Regions from separate parts of the Pseudoalteromonas sp. GABNS16E genome, predicted to be linked through region 3. Evidence: predicted binding sites of a transcription regulator. Region 3 holds the regulator's gene; each other region holds the start of a gene.
The links. The regulator LexA, encoded in region 3, represses DNA repair genes until DNA is damaged. The targets are predictions, from matches to a motif close to TACTGTATNNNNATACAGTA.

Region 1: uvrD (DNA helicase II) is a predicted target of LexA. The motif match lies at 1,266-1,285, and genes of this name have one in related genera.
Region 2: dinB (DNA polymerase IV) is a predicted target of LexA. The motif match lies at 2,122-2,141, and genes of this name have one in related genera.

The regions. Positions count from the first base shown of each region.
Region 1 is NZ_JAQREZ010000083.1:4,582-7,777, reverse strand. Features, by position in the region: gene uvrD (DNA helicase II) at 1-1,201, opposite strand, end outside; gene PSI06_RS19885 (hypothetical protein) at 1,513-1,737, shown strand; gene PSI06_RS19880 (YacL family protein) at 1,851-2,219, shown strand; gene PSI06_RS19875 (peroxiredoxin-like family protein) at 2,350-2,994, opposite strand; gene PSI06_RS19870 (dUTP diphosphatase) at 3,100-3,196, shown strand, end outside.
Region 2 is NZ_JAQREZ010000046.1:14,565-17,760, reverse strand. Features, by position in the region: gene PSI06_RS16260 (M17 family metallopeptidase) at 1-819, opposite strand, end outside; gene dinB (DNA polymerase IV) at 1,058-2,110, opposite strand; gene PSI06_RS16250 (acyl-CoA thioesterase) at 2,584-3,006, shown strand; gene PSI06_RS16245 (aldo/keto reductase) at 3,074-3,196, shown strand, end outside.
Region 3 is NZ_JAQREZ010000020.1:38,608-41,803, forward strand. Features, by position in the region: gene coxB (cytochrome c oxidase subunit II) at 1-817, opposite strand, end outside; gene lexA (transcriptional repressor LexA) at 1,290-1,907, opposite strand; gene PSI06_RS10065 (PaaI family thioesterase) at 2,085-2,525, shown strand; gene PSI06_RS10070 (hypothetical protein) at 2,536-2,916, opposite strand; gene PSI06_RS10075 (DUF7218 family protein) at 3,148-3,196, shown strand, end outside.

The sequences.
Region 1 (3,196 bases), on a different contig from region 3:
CTTGGCGGTTTCCTACCAGTCGTAAGTACGATAGCGCATCTTTAATTTCTTGGCGCTCGAAGAATCGCATGCCACCGTAAATACGGTATTTTAAGCCTTCTTGTAGCATGGCTTCCTCGAGTACACGAGATTGCGCGTTACTACGGTATAAAATAGCGGCGTCTTGCAACGCATTACCAGCATTTAGCCAGCTGCGTAGCTTGCTGCTTACAAAGCGGGCTTCGTCTAGCTCGTTAAAGGCGGCATAAATTGATATAGGTTCGCCTTCGTTGCCATCGGTCCAAAGGCTTTTACCCATGCGCTCTGAGTTATTTTTAATTAGCGCATTAGATGCTTTTAGAATGGTCGCGGTTGAGCGGTAGTTTTGCTCAAGACGAATAGTTTCGGCGTCAAAATCAGTTAGAAAGCGTTTAATGTTTTCTATTTTAGCGCCACGCCAACCGTAAATACTCTGGTCATCGTCGCCTACAATCATAATGCTTTGTGTATCACCAGCAAGTAGCTTTAGCCATGCGTATTGAATGGTATTGGTATCTTGGAACTCGTCTACCAGCATGTGGGCAAAGCGCTGCTGGTAATGGCGAAGTAGCGTAGGGTTATTTTTAAGTACTTCGTAGCTACGTAGCAGTATTTCTGCAAAATCAACTAAACCAGCACGGTCACACGCCTCTTGATAGGCGGCATATACACGTAGCATCATTTGCTCGTTTATATCGTAGGCTTGAATATCTTTAGGACGCAGGGCTTCATCTTTTTTAGCGCTGATGTACCAGCCAAATTGTTTGGCGGGCCACTTTTTGTCATCAATATTCATTGATTTTAATAAGCGCTTGATCATTCTAAGTTGATCGTCAGAGTCTAAAATTTGAAAGGCTTCTGGCAGGTTTGCTTCACGGTGATGAGCACGCAAAATACGGTGTGATAAACCATGGAATGTACCAATCCACATGCCACCGACAGGGGCTTTTAGGGTTTCTTCAACACGGGTGCGCATTTCTTTAGCGGCTTTATTGGTAAAAGTAACTGCAAAAATACTATAGGCTGATGCTTGCTCAACCTGCATTAACCACGCGATACGATGAACTAAAACACGTGTTTTACCCGAACCAGCACCTGCTAATACCAGCATGTTTTGTAGTGGGGCTGCAACGGCATCGCGTTGTTTGTCATTTAAGCCATCGAGTAATTCAGAAACGTCCATCGTTACGCCTTTTCAATCAATAATGAGGGCAGTATAACAGGTGTTTTTGTTAGGCTAAATAAAATACTGTTTTTATGAACAGCTATTCTAAAAATACTTGTAAAACTAATCCCTTAGTCGCTTTTTTGTACTCTTAAGTAACGATAATTAATAATAAAAATAATCAAATTGACCTATATTTAGTAAAAAATACTAAAGCAGTTATTTAGTAGTAATTTAACTATTTGATTTTTAAGCTTTAATAAATTGGCATAAAGTGTGATAGTAAGTAAATAACTAAAACTTAAAATTAATTAACTACAGAGGTGAGTATGGCTGATCAAGGTTCTGGCGGTAATGTTATTGCAGCGTTGTGTAATATATTTTTTCCTGGTTTAGGGCAATTGGTACAAGGGCGAATTTTAGCCGCTATCTTTTTTGCGCTAGCTATTATAATTAGTTACGCACTTATTTATGTATTAGTAGGCTTCGTACTCGTGCCTATTATTTATTTATGGTCGATTATAGATGCTGCACGTTTTAGATCGCGAAGTTAGCTTTTATGTCACCTATTTAATAGCGTCCATTGGCGCTATTTTGCGTTTTAGGGTCGGTGTTTAAGGCTATTTATGGGTATAATTAGTGCATTAGCGTTTTAAAAGTAAAAATTATGGAATATCAATTTATACGTGACCCTATTAGTGGGCTGCGCATTAAAATAAGCAGCGAGCATGCCCTAATTGGCCGCTGGTTAAACGAAGAAATTGGCAAAGAAAAAGTCGCGATGGTACAAGCACTTATTAGCTCGGTAAAAACAAGTTACGAACCAATAACGTTAAAAGGCCAAGAGATAGACTTAATACTCTCTAAAGACGAAGCCTTATTTGAAGCCCATGCTCTACACCAAGACAGCGAAGATTTAGTCGCCTATCAAGATGATGACTTAATGCTTGAAGAAAATGGCCTAGTGAGTGGTTGTGGATTTGAAGATTTTATAGATTTAATAGAGTCGTGGGCTGAGTTTAGTGGCTCGCGTTAAACGTTTAAAAGGCCAACCTAGTTGGCCTTTTTTGTAATATCAATGGTGTTAAGTTATTAGGCATTTATAGCGCTCTATTTAGCACCCTAGAATGATTAAATATTTAAGTCGATTGGTATATATCTACAGATTATTGATTTTCTATTGATTTAACGCTAGCTAATAATAGCTCCTCTGTTAAACGTACTTTGTAATTAGGGTTTGCGTACTGAAAATACACAACGCCGCTTTTATCAATTACAAATACAGCCGGTACAGGTAAAGCGACGTTTACCTTGCCTTGGGCATCAACAAAGTTAACACCGCGCTTATTGCGATAGATAGCGGCTGTTTTATCATCTAAAAAATAAGCTAAACCTAAGGCTTTTGCTAGGGTTAAGCTATCATCTGAAAGCAGTAAATAATTTGGTGAACTTATTTTACTTTGGGCTAGTTTTTCTGGACTATCTGGCGATACTGCAATAATTTGCGCGTTTAAATTAGCGAGTTGCTGCTCAATTTTTTGTATATTAGCCAGTTGCTTTGAGCAATAAGGACACCAACCTCCGCGGTAAATAATAAGCACCGTTGTTTTTTCAGCAAAGCGCTTTTGTAACTCTACATTATTACCATGTTGATCTTTGAGCGTTATATTAGGCACGCTTAAGCCCGGTAATAATGGTGATACTTGCTCGGGGGCTGCAGCAATTCCTTCTGTACTTGCTTGCGCATTCGTTACTAAAAAAGCAGCCATTACAATAGTCGCCAAGGTGTGCAGTAACACTTTACTCATCATTATTTCCTGCCCTGTTTTTATGTGCTGTTTATAATAGATCAAAAATGCACTTTTTATTATTTGCCTGTATCATAAGCGTAATTTAAAAGCTCAAGTGGAAACGATATGTCAGCCAACTTAAATAAGCTAGTAGTAATGCTAGAAATGCAAAATGCCATGAACACTAAAGTTCATGATCAATGGTTTAGCCAAGGCTTTGAGT
Region 2 (3,196 bases), on a different contig from region 3:
GCCTACTTTTAAATCGGCGCCGCCGGTATCGTAAACTAATCCTTTACCAACAAACATTAGCGTGCGCGTTACTTCACCTTCTGGCACGTACTCTAGCTTAACAACACGTGGGTGGTGGCGCTCAACCGCATAAGATGCGCGAGCAACGGTGCTAAGCATAGGGTAGTTTTTATCTATCGTGTTAATATCGTCAATCACATCAACCGCTACTTTAGAGCCTTTAAAAAGCTCAACACAGTAATCAGCAAAGCGTGGTGGCGCCATACGTTCAGGCTCAGTACCGCATAAGTCACGTGCCGCATATTGCCCTGCTGCAATTGCATTTACAGCTTTAACTGTTTGCTCATTTGCATCTATTAAACCTATTTGCGTAATAGGCTCAATGCTTTCGCCGTGGTATTCGCGTGCTTCAAGAGGCTGCCATAATGCTTGGCATGCGCCTAAATACGCCACTTCTAATGCATGCTGGTAACGCGCATCTGTATGTAATTTTGGTAAGTAAATAGCAGGGTTTACACTACCCGCGGCTTTTGCTTCGTTAATCGCTAGCTTAGCGGCATCAAAGTAGCGTCTTACATCATCGTAATCGCGGTTAAGCGGCCCCGTAGGTGCTAAAACAACCCGTACATTATCAACCACTAAAAACGTAACTTGTTTACCAATACGAGAATCTACTTTAGCGTGTGATTCGATAGCATCACTTAATGAGTTATTGGCTAATTGAGAAAAGTCATCACTAATTATAATAAGTGCATCGTGAGAAAATGAGTCAAAGCTTGCACTAAGTGATTGTGCAGCTATCGCTTGAGGATATGCCATAAGTAAAACTCCTGTTAGAAAACATAAGGGGCTATTATCGTTGATATAAAAACACAAAACCAGCCAACTGCGACCAGCTCATTTTAATCTGGCAACTTGGTTTTACAGCTAACTAAAGTGACTCAGTGTTTTAGAAGAAATTAACAACCACTATATAGTTTTTTGTAAAGGCAGCCCCTGCTTATACCACGTTTAAATTACTTTGCTAAAGCACTCTAAATTGCAAAAAAGCGTGTAGTTAATCAAGAATACTCAGTTGCAGATTTAAATTAGGTTCATTTTTAACACCCACTCCAATACCTAATAAACGCACTGGTTGCTGCATCCCGCGTTGATACGCCTTAGAGAGTAATTCAGTAAAAATAGCAGTATTTAATTGATGATGAGCTTGATCAGCTGAGGTAACAACAAAGTTTGCAAACTTCACTTTTACACTTAGCTTATTAATACGATTTTGTAGCTGTTGCTTATTAAGGCGCGCTGTTAGCTCTTCCAGTAATTTAGGTAACTGATCTAAACATTCTTGTAAGCTGTTTTTATTGTATTCATAGGTGTGTTCAACACTAAGGGATTTACGGACTCGCTCAGTGGTTACTTTACCAATATATTCGCCAGCACATTTTTGATAAAGCGATACACCAAAATTCCCCACATGCTGCTGCATCCAATTAACGCCTTTCTCGCGAACGTCTTTACCTGTGTATAACCCCTTTAAATTAAGCTTTTCGAGGGTTACTTTGCCCACACCAGGGATTTTACCCAGCGGTAAATTATTTAAAAACGCATCAACTTCATCCGGTAAAACCACAAATTGGCCATTGGGTTTATTTTCGTCACTGGCTATTTTGGCAATAAACTTAATGGGGGCAACCCCGGCAGAGGCAGTAAGGCCGGTATCGTTATAAATATCTGCTCTAATTTGCTGAGCAATAAGCGTTGCGCTGCCTTTGCATGCGGTGCTGTTGGTTACATCTAGGTAAGCTTCATCAAGCGACAGCGGCTCTATTTGGTCGGTATAGCGTTTAAATACAGCGCGTATTTGGTTAGAAATTTCTTTATAAACCGCCATGCGTCCAGGCACAATAACTAAATCGGGGCATAATTGCTTACCGTGGTAGTTAGACATAGCCGAACGAACACCATATTCGCGCGCTATATAATTTGCTGTAGAGAGCACGCCACGACGGCTATTGCCACCAATCGCTAAAGGCACACTGGCAAGTTTGGGGTTATCGCGCATTTCAACCGCTGCATAAAAGCAGTCCATGTCGATATGAATAAACTTTTTCATTACCACATAACAACTGTTTATTTATACAGCCATTATTAAGGATTCACTTTCATTAAGCAAGTCCATTAAAGCCTGTTTAACTTGCTAAAGTTAAAGCGCTACTAGTTATAGCGCGTTAAACCGTGCAAGCTTTAAACAGCTTTTTTAAAACGGCTGCTTAAAACGCTTTGATTTTTTAAAGCAATGTAGCCAAAAAACAAACTCCAATAAAAACCCCGCAGCTAAAAGCATTATGCCGCCGGAGGCATTACCCATTGCATAGCAAGCAAAAGACGCTATAAAAACTAAACTGGCTAAAGCCCAATTAATTATATTTTGCATGTGTGTTCTCGTGTGTGTTGTCTGTGTTATTTAACTGTAGTCCTAAAAATAAATAGGTACAATCATCTTATAAAAAAACATGGCATTTATTGTCTTGAGCTACAAACACCATATTGATAACCTCATTCATTTAAAACTAAGAGTACACATACATGCAAAGGTTCAAAGAACAGCACCCTATTCATACCGATATCACCGTAGCATGGGCCGATATGGACGCCCTACAACATGTTAACAACGTGGTGTACTTGCGTTATTTTGAAATTGCGCGTATCGATTTTCTAAATAAAATAAATCAGTTTGATACGATAAAACCAGGTGGAATAGGCCCGGTCATTAGTGAAAACAATATTCGCTATAAACGTCCAGTGACCTTCCCAGATACTTTAACCGTAGGTATTACTATTTCAGATATAAAAAGCGACCGTTTTATGATGAATTACTCTGTATTTAGCCATGCTCAGCAAGCTATTACTACCACAGGCTATTCTCAAGTTGTTATGTTTGACTTTAAAACAGGACAAAAAGCGGCGATTTCAGAGCCATTATTATCGGCACTACACCAATTCGCTTAAATAGGTTTTATTACGAATTGGTATTAATTATCCACTCTCAAGATCTTACATAATTTAAGGATTTTAAATGCAATACAGTCCGTTAGGCAGCAGCGGTGTTGATGTTTCTAGAGTATGCTTAGGCAGCATGACTTGGGGTAAACAAAATACCCAACAAGACGCCGATGAGCAAATAGCTTATGCCTTGGCA
Region 3 (3,196 bases):
GAATTGTTGTCTCAAGCAATGCTGCATCAGCAAGTGCGGCTTTTTGCTTAGCTTGCTTAGCATCTGCAAGCCATGCGTTAAAGTCCTCTTGCGATTTAGCTTCAACCACCACGGGCATAAAACCATGATCTTTACCGCACAGCTCTGCACACTGTCCTCGGTAAATACCTTCTTCGTTAATGTTGGTCCACGTTTCGTTGATAAACCCCGGGTTGGCATCTTTTTTAACGGCAAAATCGGGTACCCACCAAGAGTGGATAACATCATCAGAGGTCATTAAAAAACGCACCTTTTGATTAATTGGCAGTACTAAAGGTTTATCAACCTCAAGTAAGTAATTGGGGTTTTTATTAGCAAGGTTGGCTATTTCGTCTTGAGGGGTAGATAAAATAGAGTAAAACTCTACGTCTTCGCCCATATATTCATAATGCCACTTCCACTGTGACCCTGTAATTTTAATGGTTAAGTCGGCCTTACTGGCATCTTCCATCGCAATGAGGGTTTTAGTGGCAGGGATTGCCATGGCAATTAAAATAACAAACGGAATGGCAGTCCAAAGAATTTCTACTTTGGTACTTTCATGAAATTGGGCAGGAACTGCCCCTTTAGATTTACGGTGATGAATCAGTGCCCAAAACATTATTGCGAACACTATCACCCCAATCACACAACATATTAAAAATATGGTCATGTGTAGCTGATATACATTATTACTTATATCGGTTACGCCCTTGCGCATATTGTATTGGCTATTAGCCAGCACTTGCTGCGGGAACATAATCAACACAAGCCACAAGGTAGAGGTCAGTTTACCCATGTGACGGCTCCTTTGATGCTATTGCGAATGCAAAGCGAAGAGGCATACGGCTTAAACGCCAATTCGTTATTTTTATTTTTTAACCAATCTTATTTTTAATTGGTATCGCTAGGACAACAAAAGGTTTGTGTATATTGTGTGTTCTCATAACTAAAAAGCTGTGAGTTATTGTTAGTCCAGCACATTAATGATTAGCTAAAAAACGTACAACAAGCAAGTTTTAGTATAAAAAACAATCAAGTGATATTTTAAGATTGACTAAATGACGGCGTATTAAATTGTTATTTAACAGCCAAGACACGAGCAAAATTAAGGGATGTAACACGCTTAGGAAGGTAAAAGTATGAGTGAAAAAAAGTTTACAGCCTAAATAATTTTAGGGCGCTTTGAGATGGTGGAAGATTTGTTTTTAAAACAAAAATGCACACTAAAAAGTGCGCATTTATAAATATTACTTAAAAATAGTTAAAAATTACATCCAGTCGGCATTTCTTATTACGCCAACGGCTAACCCTTCAATATTAAAAGATTCGTTTTCAAGGTCTACTTCAATTGGCGTAAACTCTTCGTTTTCGGCGTGTAATAATACTTTTCGGCCTGCTTTTTCTAGGCGTTTTACGGTTACGTCTTCATCTACTCGTGCAACCACAACTTGGCCGTTTTCTGCTGTTTGAGTACGGTGTACGGCAAGCAAGTCACCATCCATAATACCTATATCTTTCATACTCATGCCGTTAACACGCAATAAAAAGTCGGCGGCTGGTTTAAACATAAGTGGGTCTATTTTACAGTGACTCTCAACATGTTCTTGCGCCAAAATAGGCGAACCCGCTGCAACTCTACCTATTAATGGTAGACCTAGTTGCTCAGGCTCCTCTTCTTCAACCAATTGAATACCACGGCTTGCGCCTGGTTTCATTTTAATAACACCTTTTTTGGCAAGCGCTTTTAAGTGCTCTTCTGCGGCATTGGCACTTTTAAAACCGAGTGTTTGCGCAATTTCGGCACGTGTAGGAGGCATACCAGTGTCTTTAATAAAAACTTTTATTAGTTCGAGTATTTGAGCTTGGCGTTTAGTTAATGGTCGCATACAACTGGTTTTCCATACAGTACATTTAACTGTGAGTATATACAGTTAAATAAAAATCGCAAATTTAAATTGTGCTTTAAAATAGCTAAATACACCGCACTTGGATAAATTTTAGGTAATTACAGACGTTCAGTATTTAAAGTGCTATAAATTTGCTTTCAATATAAAGGAGTAATTATGAGTATTTGGCATCAACCCATCACATTAGAGCTTTGCAAACAGTTAGATGAGGGAATAAACGGCCAAGGCACGCTAATGAAAACCATGGGCATAGAAATAACCGAAATAGGAGATGATTACCTGGTGGCTACCATGCCTGCTATTCCTGAGCATCATAATCCTATTGGTATGGTACATGGTGGCGCAAATGTGGTACTTGCCGAAACCGTAGCAAGCTACGCCGCTAACTTTGTCGTGGACTTTACAAAATTTTATTGTGTTGGACAGGAAATTAGCGCCAGCCACTTAAAGGCTTCTCGAAATGGCACTTTAACCGCCGTTACTCGTGCATTTCATATTGGTAAGCGCAGTTCTGTATGGGAAATAAAAATAACCAATAGCCGCGGCGAGCTTTGCTGCGTATCAAAAATGACCGCAGCGGTTGTCGAGCGCAAATAATTAACTATGGCTACTTTTCGATAGGGTAAATCGTTATTTCCATACCAGCGCCAATGGCAGATATACGTAGCAATGTATCTGCATGTAGAGCTTGGTTAAAACACTTAGGTGACGTGCCCGACTCAAAGCCTATATCAAACGTTCTGCGCGAACAGCTTAGCCACTGTTTAAGCGCATTACGTGAACACGACTCTATTAATTCACATAAGTGGTTGATTGCTTTGTCTGGCGTGGTTATATCACCTGAGGCTTCAATACGCGCCAATTGACGATATTCGTCTTTGTCATAATGCAAAACCATCGCGTTTTTCTTTAAGTCTGCCACTAGGGCGCTAATATCTTGTTTAGACTCAAGCTCTAGATCTACATTTAAAAATTGAATTTCCGACATTGTCTGCTTTTTACCCTCTTATAGTTTCATCGCAAACTTTAACGCAGTTTTACTTTTATACCAAATCAACAAAGCGCTAAACATGGCTTTATTCATAGAAAATACCTGTTTAAACGCCATTGGCACCTAATTTGCCTTATAAAACGGGTTAGGCTAGTTACGCTTAATTTTACCGTTTATGTATGAAAGTTATACACACACTGTGTAATTAAACGCTTCAGGAGGACAATTATGGTAGATCATGGCCCGCAAATTAAAAACGACGATCAGTACGATGCGC